One region of the Exiguobacterium sp. GL_137 genome, then DNA from elsewhere that is predicted to be linked to it. Evidence: predicted binding sites of a transcription regulator. Region 1 holds the regulator's gene; each other region holds the start of a gene.

Region 1 (5,862 bases):
GCCGCTTCCGGCGAATGCCGAGTTCCCGGCTGAAATTGCACATAAAATACCGTTGTTCATCGCATTGACGATTGCTTTTTGTTCCGGATCATCTTTTTGGACGAAGGATGCCGTTGAACCAAGACTCATGTTGATGACGTCTGCTCCTAGCGCAATCGCATCATCAATCGCTTTGATATAGATATCACTGAATGTCGACGGCATCCCTGGATCATTGCCGAAGACCTTCATCGCGAGGAGTTGTGTTTCCGGTGCAACCCCTTTGATTCCACCGTTCGTTTCATCGCCGTTGGCACCCACTGTACCGGCGACGTGCATCCCGTGCATCGAAGCGCCTGGCCCAAGATCACGGATTTCGCTGTCATGATCCGCATAGTTATAGCCGTACGGTACTTTTTCCGTGAAGTAGTTTCCTTTTAAACCTTTTGACGATTTAAAGCTTTCGACTTTTGACGACGTCAAATCGACTTTCGTCTCCGGACTGAGGACCATGTCCTTGTGCGTCGGATCGATTCCCGTATCGATGACGGCAACGATCGTTCCTTCCCCTTTATAGCCGTAGTCCTGCCATGTCTGCTTCGCATTGACCATGTCTTTACTATGTAACATGTTTGGTGTTGCGCCCTTTTCGACTTCCGGACGCGCATATTCGTGTGCGATATGTACGTTTTTGACCCCGCTTAATTTTTTCAGTTCCTTGATTTCACCATATTTGACTTCCCCGCTGAACCCGTTCAATACGGTCGTGAAGCTTTCTTTATACGAAACAGAAATGTCTTTTTGGGCAATTGCCGCTTTGACTTCCTTCTGTTTGTTGACGATTTGATTCTTAAGAATAATTTTTTCCGTGTTGCTTAACGTGCTGTAACGCTTATTTTGTGCCTGCGCGTGTTCAATCGCTGCTTTTTGATCGAGCTCGACGACAATCCGTACTTTTTCGTTTTGACTGTATGACTTTTCTTGACCCGCTTTTTTCAGTGAGAGTGCTTGTGGCTTTTGTACATCCACTTTTTGTGATGACACGTGTCCCTCAGCATGAACTAGGCTGGAAGATGTCATGAGGGCAGCCGCCATCAGAGCAATCTTCTTTTTCTTCATTCCTTTTCCTCTTTTCCAAAAATGTAATGTGGAGCAAAAACGTATTAAACGAAAATTCTGTATTTTTAGTTTAATTAACTTTCGCTTAATATACAATTTAAATTTGGTGCTTTTTAAAAATATTTGTTTGTTTATTACATCACAAAATGAATAAATCCTTATATTCCCTTATCTATTTCTTACAGGTGAATAAAAAAGGACAAAAAAAACCTTGGTTTCCCAAGGTTTCGGCAGGTAAAGCAATATGGAGACTATCGGGCTCGAACCGACGACCTTTTGGCTGCCAGCCAAACGCTCTCCCAGCTGAGCTAAGCCCCCGTGTGTTTCTATAATGAGTATACCCATTGCTGTTCATTTTTTCAATATAAAATTAGACCGCTTACAAAAAAATCTCCCTCACCTTACCGGCAAAGGAGAATCTTCCGTTATTTGTTCAATTCACGCATCATATCTGCCTGTCGTTCCAGTTCAGCCTGTTGCTCCAGGATCAGCACTTTTTTATACGTCCGTGCCGAGATGATGATACTGATTTCATAGAGGATGAACAAAGGAACAGAAATCATCAAATGCGACGTAATGTCGGGCGGTGAGATCAACGCCGCGATCACGAACAACGCAAAATACGCATACTTCCGATTCTTCCGCATGAAGAACGGCGTTACGAGTCCGAGCCGTGTCAAAAACATCGTCACGACCGGTAACTGGAACAACAGACCAAACGGAATCGTCAACCGGATCAGGAAACTGAAATAGTTCTCGACACCGATGACCTGTTCAATCCCAAGCTCTTGTCCGAGTTCCGTTGATACTTCAAGTAAAAACGGCAACAGCCAAAAATAAGAAAAGGAAACGCCCGCGAGGAATAAGAAAAACGTCACGGGAATGTACGTCAACGTCGCTTTTTGTTCTTGATCGTGCAGACCGGGACGGATGAACGCCCAAAGCTGGTACATCCAAAACGGGGACGCCAAGACGATTGCGATGATGAACGCAAGATTCAGATATAACATCAACGGATCAACGACGTTAAACGCATTTAAACCGATTCCGAGTTCCTTGAGGTCGGCCTGTAAAAAACGGACGAGCGGCCGGACGAGCGGAAAGGCTGCGATAAACATGACTACCACGATGATGAGCGACCAGATGATCCGCTTACGCAGTTCATCTAAGTGCGATGTCACACTCTGTTCTTGATCGATCGCCATGATTCACTCACTTCTCTTTCGTTTCGTCCTTTTTGTCTTTATCATCTTCCATGATGCCGTTTGTCGCACTCTTGAATTCTTTTAACGTTTGACCGGCGGCGCGGCCGAGTTCCGGTAATTTCTTCGGTCCGAAGATGATGAGGGCGACGACACCAATCAAGGCGATGCTCCCCGGGCCGATACCAAGTGTCAACGGGATTAAGTTTTCCATTATGATTTCACTCCTTCAGCTGATTGCGAATAATGCTTCATGAAATAGACGAGCGACTGCAGCTCGATTGACAGATCGATGTGATGCACCCGGACGTGGGCCGGGACATTCAACCGGGCCGGTGTAAAGTTCAGAATGCCGGTCACACCGTACTCAACTAACTCATCCGCTACTGACTGCGCGAACTGCGACGGTACCGTCAAGATGGCGACATCGACATGGTTCGCTTTGATTTGTTCTTTCATATCCGAGACGTGATAAATCGGAACGTCCTGCGTCGTTGTTCCGACCTTGTCTTCATCGGCGTCAAACGCGATGACGATACGAGTACTATTATTCTTTAAAAAGTTATAATTTGCAAACGCTGTTCCGAGATGTCCGACCCCGATTAAGGCGACATTCGTGACCTCGTCTTGGTTGAGTGTCTTTCGGAAAAATGTTAACAAATGTTGAACGTTATAACCGTACCCTTTTTTCCCTAACGCCCCAAAGTAGGAAAAGTCACGACGGATCGTCGCAGAGTCGACTTTGACCGCTTCGCTGAGCTCTGCTGACGAGACGCGCAGCTTGCCGGAGTTATAGAGACTTTGGATAAAACGATAATATAACGGCAGTCGTTTCGCCGTTGCTTGTGGTATTTTTGTGTCTGGCCCATTCATACTGCAGTTCCCCCTTCGGCCACGTTCTGACGTGGCACCCAAATCAATGCAAAGAATTCTACTCTCCTTGATTGTAAACCACTTCACATAGAGTAACAAATATTATATTCGGCAGGATTTTTCGTGATAGACTAAAGGGTGGAAGGATGGATGGATATGATTCTCTTACAAGTAAACCAACTCTCAAAATCATTCGGCGTAGAGCCGATTTTAGACAATATTAAACTCGAAGTACAGGAACGGGACCGGATTGCCCTCGTCGGACGAAACGGTGCCGGAAAATCGACACTTTTAAAAATCATCGCCGGGGAGCTGTCACATGACTCGGGGGAGATCATGAAAAGCAAGGAAGTCCGGATTGGTTATCTCGCGCAGGACAGCGGACTCGAGTCGAACGAATCGATTTGGAACGAGATGCTGACCGTCTTTGAGCATCTGCAGGATCAGGAACGGGCGCTTCGTCGGATGGAAATCGAAATGGGCATGGAGCACATTTTAAATGATCCGACTGCCTATGACCGTCTCCTGAAAACGTACGATCAAGCGCAACACGACTTCTCGGAAGCCGGCGGCTATCAGTTCGAAGCCAACATCCGCTCTGTCTTACACGGGATGCGTTTTTATCCGGACGATTATTCCCGCCGGATTCAGACGCTTTCCGGTGGACAGCGGACCCGGCTTGCCCTGGCGAAGATGTTACTCCAGGCACCGGAACTGTTGATTCTCGATGAGCCGACCAATCACCTCGACATCGATACGTTGTCCTGGCTCGAAAGCTACCTGTCCGGTTACCGTGGTGCTGTCCTGATCGTTTCCCATGACCGCTATTTCCTCGATCAAGTCGTCAACGTCGTCTATGAATTGTCCCGGAACGTGTCGCGGAAATTCACAGGCAACTATACGAAGTATCTCGAACAAAAAGCGGCACTGTACGAACAGGAAATGAAACAGTTCGAACAGCAGCAGGAAGACATCGCGAAGATGCAGGACTTCATCCAGCGTAACATCGCCCGTGCGACGACGACGAAACGGGCGCAAAGTGTCCGCAAGCGTCTCGAAAAAGTCGACCGGATCGACCGTCCGGACGGTGACGAACGCAGTACGGTTCTGTCATTCCCGATTGAAAAGCAGAGCGGCAATGATGTGCTGCAGGTCAATCAACTCGCTGTCGGCTACGAAGAAGCCGTCTCGAAAAACATTACGTTCCGGCTGCAACGTGCGGAATCACTGGCGCTTGTCGGACCAAACGGAATCGGCAAGTCGACGTTACTGAAAGTGCTTGTCGGCCGTCTGAAACCGCTGTTCGGTGACTATCGTTTCGGTACTGGCGTCTCGATTGGCTACTACGATCAGGAGCAGGCGGAACTGAACGACCGCAATCGGGTCATTGATGAAATTTGGAACGAATGGCCGTTGATGCGCGAACAGGAAGTCCGGTCCGTTCTCGGGCAGTTCCTGTTCAGCGGCGATGATGTCTTCAAGCTCGTCCATGAATTGTCGGGCGGTGAACGCGGACGTCTGGCGCTCGCGAAGCTGAAGTTACGGAAAACGAATCTGCTTGTGCTGGATGAGCCGACGAACCACCTGGATCTTGATTCGAAAATGGTCCTCGAAAATGCACTTGTCGATTACGAAGGCACGTTACTGTTCGTCTCCCACGACCGTTACTTCATCGACCGCGTCGCGACACGTGTCATCGAGATGAGTACAGACGGCGTGACCGATTACCTCGGTGACTACTCGTATTATATGGAGAAAAAAGCCGAGAAGGAAGAAATCGCCCGCCTCGAAGCAGAAGAAGCGAAAGCGATCAAAGTCGCTTCGACGAAGACGATTGATAAAGAGGCGCAAAAAGAAGCGCGCAAAAAGAAACAACAGCTGGAGAAGCTCGAACAAGAGATTGAACGGTTGGAGAACCGGTCGGTCGAAATCGAACAGTTGTTGTGCGAACCGGAAGTCTTTAATGATATTCCGAAAGCGACCGCCCTTTCGGCAGAGCGCGATCAGATTGATGTCGACTTGCTCGATTTGATGGAACAGTGGGAGTCGTTCCACTGATGCGCTCGAAAAGTTATCTGATCAATCTGATCCAAGGATTATTGTCCGGTGTCCTCTACTTCGTCCCGATGTATGCGGACTATGTCTCGGCTTTCATTCGTCCGGATGCGTTTAATGCCGTTTATCCGTTGTTTATCTTGATTTCCTGTATGATCGGTCTTGTCATTCAGACATGGAGCGGACTGTTCATCAGTTTATTATCCGGTCTGATCTGCACGTTGCTGACGATTCAATCGTTCGTCGAACTGAATGATCCGATGATCATCATGTATTACGGTGCCGTCTCCCCATTGGTGGCCTTTTTAATCAGCTGTGTCGGGATTTGGGCGCTCGCCGTCCTGTTTTATCTACTCGACGGTTTCCAGTACAGTAAACGCCATAACATGGAGTAAGCAACAAAAAATAGACGAGGGAAGCAGACATCGAATCTGCTTCCCTCGTCTATTTGGCATGACTTTATCTTATTTCGTTGGACGGGTAATTGTGAAGATATCACCGATTTTCGCATAATCATTGCCGGCAAGACGGGCAATTGCTTTTAAACCGTCGGCATCAATCCGGAACGACTCCTCGAGTTCATCCGCGACATGATACCGGATGACTTCGCCGATTAATAAGTCAGCTGTTTCCA
Region 2 (5,862 bases), 820 kb from region 1:
TACCATCAGACAATTCGCCGTCAATTGACATCTGACCTGAACCAATCATGAAATCGACGTGTGTCATTGAATCGTTCGCACCTTGTGCGGCTAATTCTTCGTTCGACAAACCTGGTCCATTTTCAAGGCAAGTGGAATAGGCGCGACCAATCGCCAAGTGACATGAAGCATTCTCGTCAAACAACGTATTGTAGAACAAAATACCGGAATCTGAAATCGGTGAGTGATGAGGCACGAGGGCCACTTCTCCGAGATAACGGGCACCTTCATCCAATGAGATGAGTTCGTCAAGCGCTGCTTGTCCCTGTTTCGCTTCAGCTTTAACGATTTTTCCGTCTTCGAACCATAACGTGAATTCATCAATCAGGTTCCCGCTGTAGCTGAGTGGTTTTGTGCTTGACACATGACCGTTGACGCCCGTTTTCTTCGGTAACGTGAAGACTTCTTCCGTCGGCAGGTTGGCGATGAAGTCGACGCCATCCGCATTCGGTCCACCTCCACCGAGCCAGACGTGACGCTCCGGCAATTCAATCGTCAGTTCTGTACCTGGTGCTGAATAATGCAACTTATTGTATTTCTTTTCTGTCAGGAAGGTAGCTTTCGTCCGCAAGTTGGCATCATGTTGCTCCCAAGATACGACCGGATTGTCCTGGTCGACACGTGTCGCTTTCAAGATTGCATCCCATAGGTCTTCTACAGCGTTTTCTGAGTCTGGGAATACCTTTGCCGCCCAGGCATCTGACGGCGCTGCAATGACGCACCAACTGACGTTATCGCTCATGACGAACTTGCGCCAATTTGCCAACGCAACACCAGCGGCTTTGTTCGCTCGTGCAATTCGACTTGATTCCACACCGTTCAATAAATCCGGATCTTCACTGACAACGGACAAGAAGGCTGTTTTTTCCTCTGCCAATTGATCAAAACGGGCTTTTAACCATTCCGGGAATGCATCAAATGAATCTTCCGGTGCATCAAAATAACGGATTTTCGTCATTTCGTCATCTGACCATTGAACGTAGACATTTGAAGCTCCCACTTCATAAGCAACACGCGTGATTTCACGGACTAACGGTGCATTTTCAATCCCCGCCCGAATTTCGAGCTGTTGACCGGCTTGCAGGTTGATTCCTGTACGTACGGCAAGTGCAGCATACTTTTTTAATTGTTCTTGAGTCGGCATTATGTAATCCCCTTTCAACTATTACTCTTATTTTCACGAAATAGTTGCAATTTTGCAAGAAATAAGGCGAAACTAGAGATACAGAAGGAGTGTTGATGATGGAATTTACACCAGGAGATTTTAAATCCGCTTATACCTATTTCCACCGACAAGCATTAACAGCTGTCGGAAATGCGAAAGCACAAGAAGACTTATTAATCCAAGGAGAACTCGGATTAGCCCGGTTGACGACAGACCTTGCCTCTGAGGACGGCTCGGATGTCGAACGCGAAGCAGAACTTGTTCTTTACTTCCAACTCAAACAGTTGCTCGACATGTTACGCGCTTTGTACAACAAACGTTTCGAGATGCAACCGGAACAGGAGCAACTTTTATTGACCGCTGTTCTTTACTTCACGTCCCCGGTCGATGCTTTACCTGACGAAAATATTTTAGGACTGTTTGATGATGCCCAAATCGTCGAGGCTATTTATGAAGAACTGGCCGCAGATGTTGATCGTTTTCAACACCTTGAATGACAACAGGCACTAATGGCAAACATCAAAAAAAGAAGGATCCGATTTTTTCATCGGATCCTTCTTTTTTGCTCTTCAACGCATAGAACTTACCATTTTACGCTTTTTGTTTTGAAGCGATATTGATTGTTGCGGCCTGTTCGTTCGATTGATCTACTTCAAGCTTCGATTTATTGAGCCATGTGTAAACCATTCCCATGAACAGTGCTCCACCGATAATGTTTCCCAACAACGCCGGAACCAGGTTATGAACCGCGCCGGCAAAGGAAATCGCTTCCGGATGCGGGACGACTAAAGCAAGTGAGAACAATGCCATGTTGGCAATGACATGGTCAAAGCCGGATGCAAAGAATACAGCGACCAAAATCATCATCATCATGATTTGTGCGAGTTCATTTTTCATGTTTTTCGGAATGAAAATCGCTAGACAGACCATCCAGTTACAGAAAATGGCTCGTGTAAAGATCTCCCATGTCGTATGATGAATTTTCGTCTCGGAAACAGCAAACAACCAGTTCTCCATTCCAAGTTCCTGAATAATCCCTGTTTGTGAGAAAAGTAAAGCGAAAGCGAGTCCACCGAGACCGTTTCCGATGAAACATAATGTCCATACTTTAAACGTATCCATTTTCGAAGTGAAACCACGCATTGTCGACGTCGTGAAATACATCGTATTTCCGGTAAATAATTCTGCTCCCCCGTACACGATCAAGACAAGCGCGACACCAAACGTTAACCCACCGACCAGTGTCGTAACCGGTGATTCATTTAAATATAAACCGTTGATTGCTTTAAGTGTAAATATGATGGCAAAACCAATGAATACTCCTGCTAACATCGCTCGAACCAAATATTCGAGCGGACGCATCCGTAGCATTTGCGTCGATTTGACAGCTTTTTTCCGTAATCCTTCTAATGCTTCTACTTCATTCATTGTAGAAACCCCGCTTTCTTTTGTTCAACACTTCACAATGTCTGTTCATTTATTATCATACTTCCATCTTATAAGATGTTCAAGTCATGAATAGACACTATTTAGCGTTTTATTAAAAGAAAAGGATGTAACCGATACCATTGTGTCAAGTTTGTGAAAAGTGCTTTTTCTTGGTGAATACAACTACTTTCCAGGAAGGATCCGCAACGATTCTTGGAACTTTTCAAAGAATACCGCCCGCCTGGAATCTACGAGTACATAGTCCTCGACAACGACACGATTAAACCGGTTTGCGGAAGAACTGGCACGTTCAATATCCCGGGGTGTATAGTCTTCAATACGTAGTCTGTCCATATCAAACGTGACATCAGAAAATGAGTCCCGATAATGAATTTGAAGTTCGGATAAATCAGATACACTCAAAAAAAGTGCTAACGTATGATGCATGATCAACTTGGATAAACGACTTTCCAAAAATGAGGCCTTGCCGGATTCGATCATCTTCCCGCTGCTTCCTGTCCAGTCCGCCTGTTCTTTTTCGGTAGGTTTGTATGTCAGCTTGACTGCCGTACCATCCACTGTTACACCGGTCAGCACTTCGGAAAACGGCAACTGCTTGACCAATTCTTCAATCGCAGCGGTATTGGACACTGATGTCCCGACATGACGTGCAATGACATGACCATCTTTAAAACTTTCTTCTTCCGGTGGCTGCTGCTGATTCCAGACGACCCACGAACCTGCCGACAGCCCGATCCCGATACACAGAATGAACAGTATGATTTTTTTCAAAAAAATGCTCTCCTTTCTTAAAACCAGCTGATCTTATTGTTCTTTTTTCAAATCAGGGGTTGAATTAATCTTCATATCAGCGTACTCTTGCAGGCAGATACTTTATGGAGGAGGAGCATGAGATTTCTCATCACTTACAATGAAAACTAAACAGCCTGCAAAGAAAAAACGTACAGAGAAAATCGGTTTTCTCTTGATTGGGACATTGCTGTACTCGTTGTACATCAGTCTTCTCTTGTCGCCAAACGATATCGGATCCGGCGGAATCATGGGAATCACACTTATTGTTCAGGAATTATTCCACACGCCAATTGGTTTGACACAACTTGTCTTAAACATTCCACTTTTTTTACTTGGATTTCGTTTTTTGAGAAAACGTTTTATGTTTTTATCCGGTCTCATCGTCCTGGCTTCATCATTTTTAATTGATTGGATTCCGACGCAAATCGTTCCGGAATCCTTAAATGATCCACTGGTTGCTTCCATCTTTGCCGGCCTCGTCTCTGGTTTAGCGATGGCTTTAATTTTCTTTGGCGGCGCCTCGACAGGCGGACTCGACATCCTCGGAAAATTCTTTTATGCCCGCTTTCACAATTGGCCGCTTCCCCGTATTTTTTTAATGCAGGATTTAGTCATCTATGTACTCGTCTGGTTCGTATTTGATTTGAAGCATGTCATGTATGCGTTAATCATGAGTTTCGTTCGGGCGAAAGCACTTCAGACGGTGTATAGTTTTTACTCCGCTTCTAAACAATGTATCATCATTTGTGAAAAAGCCGATGAAATCAATGAAGTAATCACAAAAGAACTCGGACGTGGCGTAACAATTCTTGATGCACGTGGCGGTTATTCGAAACGGACGAAAAAGATGGTCTATGTCGTCGTCCAGAATAATGAAATTCTCAAACTCCAGGAAATTGTGTCCTCTGTCGAATCAAACGCTTTTGTTACGTTTTCTGAAATTCATACGGTCTTCGGGAACTATAAAGAACACTCCTATTCTTTTTAATCGTCTAACATTCTGTAGCCGCTACACTCGTTGTAGCGGTTTTTTGTGTATAATACGCAAAATCAAAGAAAATGTTCCATATTTTTTTGAATAATCCTTCACTTTTTGGGAAATAGTGGTTAAGCTAATGACATTAAGTTTTGTAGAAAAAGGATGGATTGTATGAATCAACTATGGCGGCACTGTATCATCCTCATCCTGATTGTCAGTCTGTTTGCCTCGATTCCCCTTTTGTATGCCTTAAGCGGATATCGTACAATTTCTAATTTGACGGAAGAGATGCATACACAAGATATTCTAATGATTAAACAAGTCGACCAATTGATCGAACATAATCGCGATCGGGCAAATGCCGTTCGCGGCCTGTTATTATATGAAGATGACCGTTACATTGAACAATATTACTTTTCCACTTCTAAAGTTCATGATTTGCGACGTGTACTGAATTCATCCAATCAGACACCCGGTGCGGTTAAAGATTTACTATTACGTAACAATGTGTGGGAGGAAGAGATTCAAGAAGTTTTTACCGTTTACGAAACAGATCATCCGCAACGTGCTAAAAAATTAGCCAAGCAAACAACTCAAACCACACAAACGATTCTTGAAGACTTGTCACAAATCAAAGAAAAATTATATCGTGATCTTGAACAAAAATTGGAATTGACTACTGAAATGACGGCAGAGTATAAACGTATGTCCTTCAGCCTGTCGATTTTAGCTTTCTTGTTGATTGCAACGACTATCATCTTATTTCACCGATCTAAAAACACAACAAACACGTATCGTCCATGAGAACGATACGTCTTTGTTGTGTTGTTCAGTACACTCAAGAGGACGCCTTGCCTTCATTTACATGCTCCATTGCTAAGTGAACGAGCGACGATACATGATGATCGTCCAGCGAATAGTAGACGACCTTACCTTCTTTTCTATATTTCACCAGTCCTTGTTTCAACAAGGTACGGAGATGGTGAGAAGCTGTTGCAATCGAACAATCCACCGAAGCCGAAACATCACAGACACAAAGTTCCTCTTCCACCGTCAAGGCGTAAGCAATCCGTAACCGTGTGGCATCTGACAAGACTTTGAACAACTTTCCAATGTCTGTCGTTGGAATCGTATCGACGACTTGTCCAATCTCTTCTGCACGTACTTGATCAATGGCAATCGTTTCACAACGTGGTGCATCCACCGTCATCACCTCTTTCCCTTTCATTCCACCATCGTTTCAAGTGAATTGCAAGAAAATCACTTCAGGACTCAACTAGTGCCTGCTATTCCAAAAATCGGAAACTCAAAAAAGTCTGTTTCCCGTCGTTTAGAGCGGAAAGCAGACTTTTTCATTGGACATTCCTGTTTGAATCATTTTTTCATTTCTCACGGTTTCGTCTTGAGATCGCGTAAAAGAACCAGCCACCTAAAAAAT
Region 3 (5,862 bases), 110 kb from region 1:
TTTGAAAGATCATCATAGATGACAAGAACGTGCTTGCCGAGATCCATGAAGTGTTCACCCATCGCTACACCAGCGAATGGTGCGAGGTAAAGAAGTGGCGCCGGCTGTGAAGCTGCTGCCGAAACGACGATTGTGTAATCAAGTGCACCGTTTTTACGGAGTGTTTCAACAACACCACGGACTGTTGATTCTTTTTGTCCGATTGCGACGTAGATACAGATCATGTTTTCTTCTTTTTGGTTGATGATCGTATCGATGGCGATTGACGTTTTACCGGTCTGACGGTCACCGATGATCAACTCACGTTGTCCACGACCGATTGGAACGAGGGCATCGATTGCCTTGATTCCCGTCTGAAGTGGTTCGTGAACCGATTTACGTGCCATAACACCAGAAGCTTTACGCTCGATCGGGTTATAGTGTTCTGTTTCGATTGGACCAAGACCATCGATTGGCATACCAAGCGGGTTGACGACACGTCCGAGGAGTGCGTCTCCTGTTGGTACTTCCATGATGCGGCCCGTACGGCGAACAGAGTCGCCTTCTTTGATTTCAAGGTAGTCACCAAGAATGATGATACCGACGTTGCCTTCTTCTAAGTTTTGCGCCAAGCCCATTGTGCCGTTAGCGAATTCTACGAGCTCTCCCGACATGACGTTGTCGAGTCCGTGTGCACGAGCGATACCATCACCGATTTGGATGACTGTACCTGTCTCGTTCACTTCCATCGTAGAACCGTACTGCGCGATACGCGCTTTAAGCAGGGCGCTGATTTCTTCAGCTCTAATGCTCATGCGTTTCACCCCTATTTTCTTACGCTTTTAACAGCTCACGCTCAAGTCGCGTTAGTTTCGTTTCGATCGTGCCATCATATGTCGTGTAACCGATTTGAACACGAAGTCCGCCGATTACGTTCGTATCAACAACATTTTCTACTTCAAGCGTTTTTCCTGATTTTTGGCCAAACGTTTCCTTCACGTTCGTGAGTTCTTCGTCCGACAGTTTGTATGCACTTGTCACGATTGCTGTTGCAACGTTACGGTGCTCATTCAACAACGCGATGAAATGCTCCGGCAATGACAATACTTCCGGTGCCCGGTCGTTTTCGACCATGACGAGGATCGTATTTAAGACAATCGTATTGAAGCCTGTGAAGCTCGTATGAAGGACTTGCTTCAGCTCTTCTGCAGAAATCGACGGGTTTCCTAAAACCGATGCGAGCTCTGGTGTTGCGTGGAGCACTTCGCCGAGCGTTCGCACATCAGCTTCTGCTTGTTCGAGCACATGGTGCTCAAGTGCAAGATCGAAGAGCGCTTTTGCGTAGCGTCCCGCTACGTGGTCACGCATTAGTTCGTGCCCTTAGTGTCAGCGAGGAATTGGTCGACGAGTGCACGTTGTGCCGCTTCGTCTGTCGCAAGCTGTGTTTTCATGACGTGGCGTGCTGCAGCGATTGCTTGAAGAGCAACATCGTTCTTCAAAGCAGCTTGTGCTTCAGCGCGTTCACGTTCGATTGCACGGCGAGCTTCTTCCTTGCTCAATTCTGTTTCGACACGTGCCTGCTCCATCGCACGTGCTTGTTCTGCCTCAGCTTGACGGCGTGATGCTTCTAACAGGTCACGTGCTTCCGTACGTGCCTTGTTGAGTTCTGCTTGTTGTTGTTCTACGTAGACTTCAGCGTCTTTCCGGCTTTTTTCAGCCGAATTGATCTCGCTAGCCACATGCTCTTCCCGCGCTTTCATCATGTTGACGAGCGGGCCCCATGCGAATTTCTTCAAGAGGATGAGGAGCAAGAGGAAAACGACGATCGTGACGATCATGTTAGCAAGTAAGAGGTGACTACTTTCGCCGCCTGCTTCTGCCGCAAGATACGTGAGATTCATTCGATTACACTCCCCTCGTGGTTGGTCCTACTTCTAATATCTACATAAGGGAGCCGCAGCCCCCATGACGGTTCACTCTAGTGGAACGAATAACGCCCTATGTAGCTCAGTTCTTGGTACGTAAAATTAAATACGGATTAAGAGTTGAGGAGAAGGAAACCGACCGCTACACCGATGATTGGAAGTGCCTCAACGAGACCGATACCGATGAACATTGTTTGACGAAGTTCGTTTTTGAGTTCTGGCTGACGTGCTTGTCCTAATACTGTACCGTTTACGATAAGACCGTTACCGATACCTGCGCCGAGTGCGCCGAGTCCGATGATGATCGCTGTTGCAATAAGTTCCATTATGAATTGCCTCCCTAGATTGTGTTCGAAATTTGGTCGTGCGATTATCGGAAAAGCAGATGCTTTACCTTCGAATTAATGGTCGTGCGCTGCCTTATGCCCGATGTAAACCATCGTTAAGATAAGGAAGATATACGCTTGGATTGCTCCGATGAAGAGTGAGAATCCTTGCCAGATCAACATTGGGATCGCTGACAGGATGACACCGACTGGTCCGAGGAATTGGAAATCGTTCGTTCCAGAGATGATACCGATCGAGAGAATGATACCAATCATGATCTCACCCGCGAAGATGTTACCGTAAAGACGAAGACCAAGTGTCAACGTGTTTGCGAATTCTTCGATGATGGTAATAATAAACATCGGCGTCATAAACGTTTTCGCATACGAGCCGAAGCCGCGCATTTTCACACCGTAATAATGGCTCATGACCACTACCATAGATGAAAGTGCAAGTGTCACATACGGATCTGCAGTTGGTGAGTTGAACCAAATGTAGTGACCCGTCACAACGTTAAAGGGAAGACCCATTAAGTTGGACACGATGATGAACAGGAACAGTGTCATTCCGAAAGTTAGGAAGCGACCCCCTGTTTTCCAGTCCATCGTGCTGCTGATGATTCCGCGAACGAACTCGAGGAACATCTCCATCACGTTTTGAGCACCGGTCGGCTTCATCACAAGACGTCGCGTACCGGCCACGGCAATCAGGAAAACGAGAGCAGCTGCAATCAGCACTGTGATCAAGTTTGTCCAGCTACCGTACAGAACGAAGTCGCCCCAGAGTGGGATTTCGTAAAGTGGCATTTCGTGGTTCATTTGATTATTCACCTCTTTTCCCGCTTAAGTTCGTGAGTAAAATACTCACAAAATTGTATGACGTGGCCGGCGAGAAGGCCTATTACCACCGCAGTTAATGACAATTCGGCTTCATACTTCAAGCCGATCATCACACAGAGTACCGCGACCGCCATGCGTGATACGGTCCCTCGAGACATCGGCTTGCGCCCACGCTCGATTACACGATACATTCGATCGACGCTTAATCGTTGCAGCGTCAAGATCATGAAGCTACCTGCCCCACCCAGCGCCAGTCCATAAATCACCGGATCACTCGGATAACCGACAAGTAACAGAACGGCAAGGATTCCATAGTAGAGTCCAAACCATCGTAAGTACGCACGATACAACGCATCTTGAAGGATGATATTCATGTCTTGTCTCCTAACAAGTGCCTGATCATTGCGATCATGCAGAGAATTCCGATGAAAATCCCGATGAACACTGCAAACGTCGCGCCCATCTTTTGCCACCAGTCCTGCTGTTCCCCATAGTTCCCAACAAGAAAGCCGATGACGATCGGTGCGGCTAGTGCCGTCGAAATTTGCGAGGCCATGACCATACTCGTCGCGAGCCCTTTTTGGCGCACTAGAGACGACCCCCTTTTCCCAGTTGTGAGTTCTTTTTCTTTCCCACAATTTGCGGATTTTCATACTAGTCAAGAATACAATGAGAACCATTTCATAGTCAAATGAATTCACAATTAAAATGGACCGTCGAAACCATTGTATATCAACAATTGATAAGGTTTTCACAGAGGTCTCCCCCGGCACTCTTTTCACGAAGATGTGAAGAAAATATGTAGTACTATCAACGTTTATCGAGATGGTTCACTAGGTGAACAAAACCATTGAACAGTAACGTTATATCGTCTTTCGTAATGAGAAACAAGTCGTCTAAATTTGATTTGTGTCGATTTTGTGAAAAAACATTTTTTCTTCACAATTGTAAACGCTTCCGTTTCGGAACACGAAAACCCCTCTGACATCTGTTTGTAACAAAGCCCGCAGACGATTTCCAATTCGTTTCGTGTGTGCCTTGTCACAGCTTAAAAATTCACGGATGATTTGCTGCTTTCAAGGTCATGGTGCAACTGTTTTTTTACAAAAATCATATATTTAGTTCTTCCATTTGAGTGGAGCCACTGCTCGTTTACTCGTTGATTGTGATTTGAAAATGATTGTCTACATATGGTAAAAAGAAGTGACATGAACAAATCAAAAGGATGTGAAGAGAATGGAAACCGAACGCTTTCGAGTTCAGTGCGGGGACTGCTTCGGATTGTGTTGTACGGCACTCGCTTTTTCCGCCTCAAGCGATTTTGGTCACAACAAACCGGAAGCGACACCATGCCGGAATTTAGATGCTGATTACTGTTGCGGGATTCATGACCGTTTGCGCCCGAGCGGGTATAAAGGATGTACCGTTTATGACTGCTTTGGTGCCGGACAACAGATTTCGCAAGTGACATTTTCCGGCGTGTACGATGAGACGACAAAACCGGTCATGTACGCCCTGTATCCGAAGATGGTCCATCTGCAGGAAATGATGTGGTACCTGACAGACGGCATCCGGCCAGCCACCCGCTCGATTCATCATCTGCTAGAAAATAAGCTGGCTGAACTGGATGCAATGACCGGTTCTTCTCCAGACGAGCTTGCGGCACTCGATCTCGATCAGGTACGGGCAACATTGCTACCGCTCCTTGCAAAAATCGAAGGACTGGTTCAAACACCGTTTTCAGGGACGAGCAGACGCCCACTTCCCCGCGACTGGATTGGGAAAAATCTTTCAGGACAGGACTTTTCCGGCATAAGTGTCCGCGGACAGTTTTTGCTCGCGACGAACTTATCGAACAGCAGGTTGCGTGGCGTCAACTTCCTCGGTGCCGACCTGCGTGACTGTCAGTTGGCAGGAGCCGATCTGACCGACGCGCTGTTTTTGACGCAAGCGCAGGTCAATGCGGCGCAAGGCAATACGAAGACACGCCTTCCGGAACGGTTGCTCCGCCCTTCGCACTGGGCGTAAGGGAACAATGGGGTATTAATTATTGTCCAAAAGAAGTGCCGTCTCTTTCCCAAAGATAATGCGTCATTCTATCGTCACAGGTGTTCCGCCCTCTTCCTCATTCGCTTTCCGCAGGCGAGACACAAGCCAGCTTTCCTGCACCTGTGGTCAGGAAACCGGGTCTTGTTTGTCTCTGACAGCGCAAAAAACGCGCTTTTCCCTGCAGGAGTCGCATGAAATGAGGACGTTCACTCGGACTGTTGACACATCGTTCGTACGTCCATCTTTGGAACAGATGATCTGTTGGATTCCATAAAAGGACCGGTGCCTCCGTTTGTGACGGGGACATCGGTCCTTTGCTGTATGTCTAAACTTTCGTCAGTTTTCGACTTTAAACGGCTCAAACTCCGCATCCTGATTAAAATGTTCCAGAATCGCCGCTGCAATCCGTTCGGAAGCATGACCATCTCCGTAAGGATTTGAAGCCTGGGCCATCTTGTTATACGCTGCTTCGTCCTCGAGCAACTCACTCGCGAGACGATAGATTGTTTCTTCATCCGTTCCGGCCAGCTTCAGCGTTCCCGCTTTAACGCCTTCCGGACGTTCGGTCGTATCGCGTAAGACAAGAACCGGCACACCGAGTGACGGAGCTTCTTCCTGGACGCCGCCGGAATCCGTCAAGATAAGGTGCGCCCGGCTCGCAAAGTTATGGAAGTCAAAGACGTCGAGCGGCGGAATCAAGGTGATGCGGTCGTGTCCTCCGAATACGTCACTCGCCGCCTCCT

Evidence for each region. The regulator Rex, encoded in region 1, represses fermentation and respiration genes when NADH is low (regulators of the CRP and FNR family bind a similar motif). The targets are predictions, from matches to a motif close to TTGTGAAATATTTCACAA.
Region 2: AC3IRK_RS02970 (formate/nitrite transporter family protein) is a predicted target of Rex. The motif match lies at 2,653-2,670, and genes of this name have one in related genera.
Region 3: AC3IRK_RS13825 (AtpZ/AtpI family protein) is a predicted target of Rex. The motif match lies at 3,740-3,757, and genes of this name have one in related genera.

Annotation. Positions count from the first base shown of each region.
Region 1 is NZ_CM174406.1:2,766,636-2,772,497, forward strand. Features, by position in the region: gene AC3IRK_RS14330 (S8 family serine peptidase) at 1-1,098, opposite strand, end outside; tRNA gene AC3IRK_RS14335 (tRNA-Ala) at 1,344-1,416, opposite strand; gene tatC (twin-arginine translocase subunit TatC) at 1,524-2,303, opposite strand; gene AC3IRK_RS14345 (twin-arginine translocase TatA/TatE family subunit) at 2,311-2,514, opposite strand; gene AC3IRK_RS14350 (redox-sensing transcriptional repressor Rex) at 2,514-3,173, opposite strand; gene AC3IRK_RS14355 (ABC-F family ATP-binding cassette domain-containing protein) at 3,330-5,231, shown strand; gene AC3IRK_RS14360 (hypothetical protein) at 5,231-5,623, shown strand; gene AC3IRK_RS14365 (flavin reductase) at 5,693-5,862, opposite strand, start outside.
Region 2 is NZ_CM174406.1:561,139-567,000, reverse strand. Features, by position in the region: gene AC3IRK_RS02980 (aminopeptidase) at 1-1,183, opposite strand, end outside; gene AC3IRK_RS02975 (DUF1232 domain-containing protein) at 1,279-1,701, shown strand; gene AC3IRK_RS02970 (formate/nitrite transporter family protein) at 1,796-2,632, opposite strand; gene AC3IRK_RS02965 (hypothetical protein) at 2,816-3,424, opposite strand; gene AC3IRK_RS02960 (YitT family protein) at 3,564-4,433, shown strand; gene AC3IRK_RS02955 (CHASE3 domain-containing protein) at 4,596-5,228, shown strand; gene AC3IRK_RS02950 (ArsR/SmtB family transcription factor) at 5,263-5,628, opposite strand; gene AC3IRK_RS02945 (hypothetical protein) at 5,807-5,862, opposite strand, start outside.
Region 3 is NZ_CM174406.1:2,659,800-2,665,661, forward strand. Features, by position in the region: gene atpA (F0F1 ATP synthase subunit alpha) at 1-794, opposite strand, end outside; gene AC3IRK_RS13800 (F0F1 ATP synthase subunit delta) at 814-1,347, opposite strand; gene atpF (F0F1 ATP synthase subunit B) at 1,347-1,880, opposite strand; gene atpE (F0F1 ATP synthase subunit C) at 2,018-2,230, opposite strand; gene atpB (F0F1 ATP synthase subunit A) at 2,306-3,049, opposite strand; gene AC3IRK_RS13820 (ATP synthase subunit I) at 3,058-3,444, opposite strand; gene AC3IRK_RS13825 (AtpZ/AtpI family protein) at 3,441-3,659, opposite strand; gene AC3IRK_RS13830 (pentapeptide repeat-containing protein) at 4,307-5,098, shown strand; gene wecB (non-hydrolyzing UDP-N-acetylglucosamine 2-epimerase) at 5,456-5,862, opposite strand, start outside.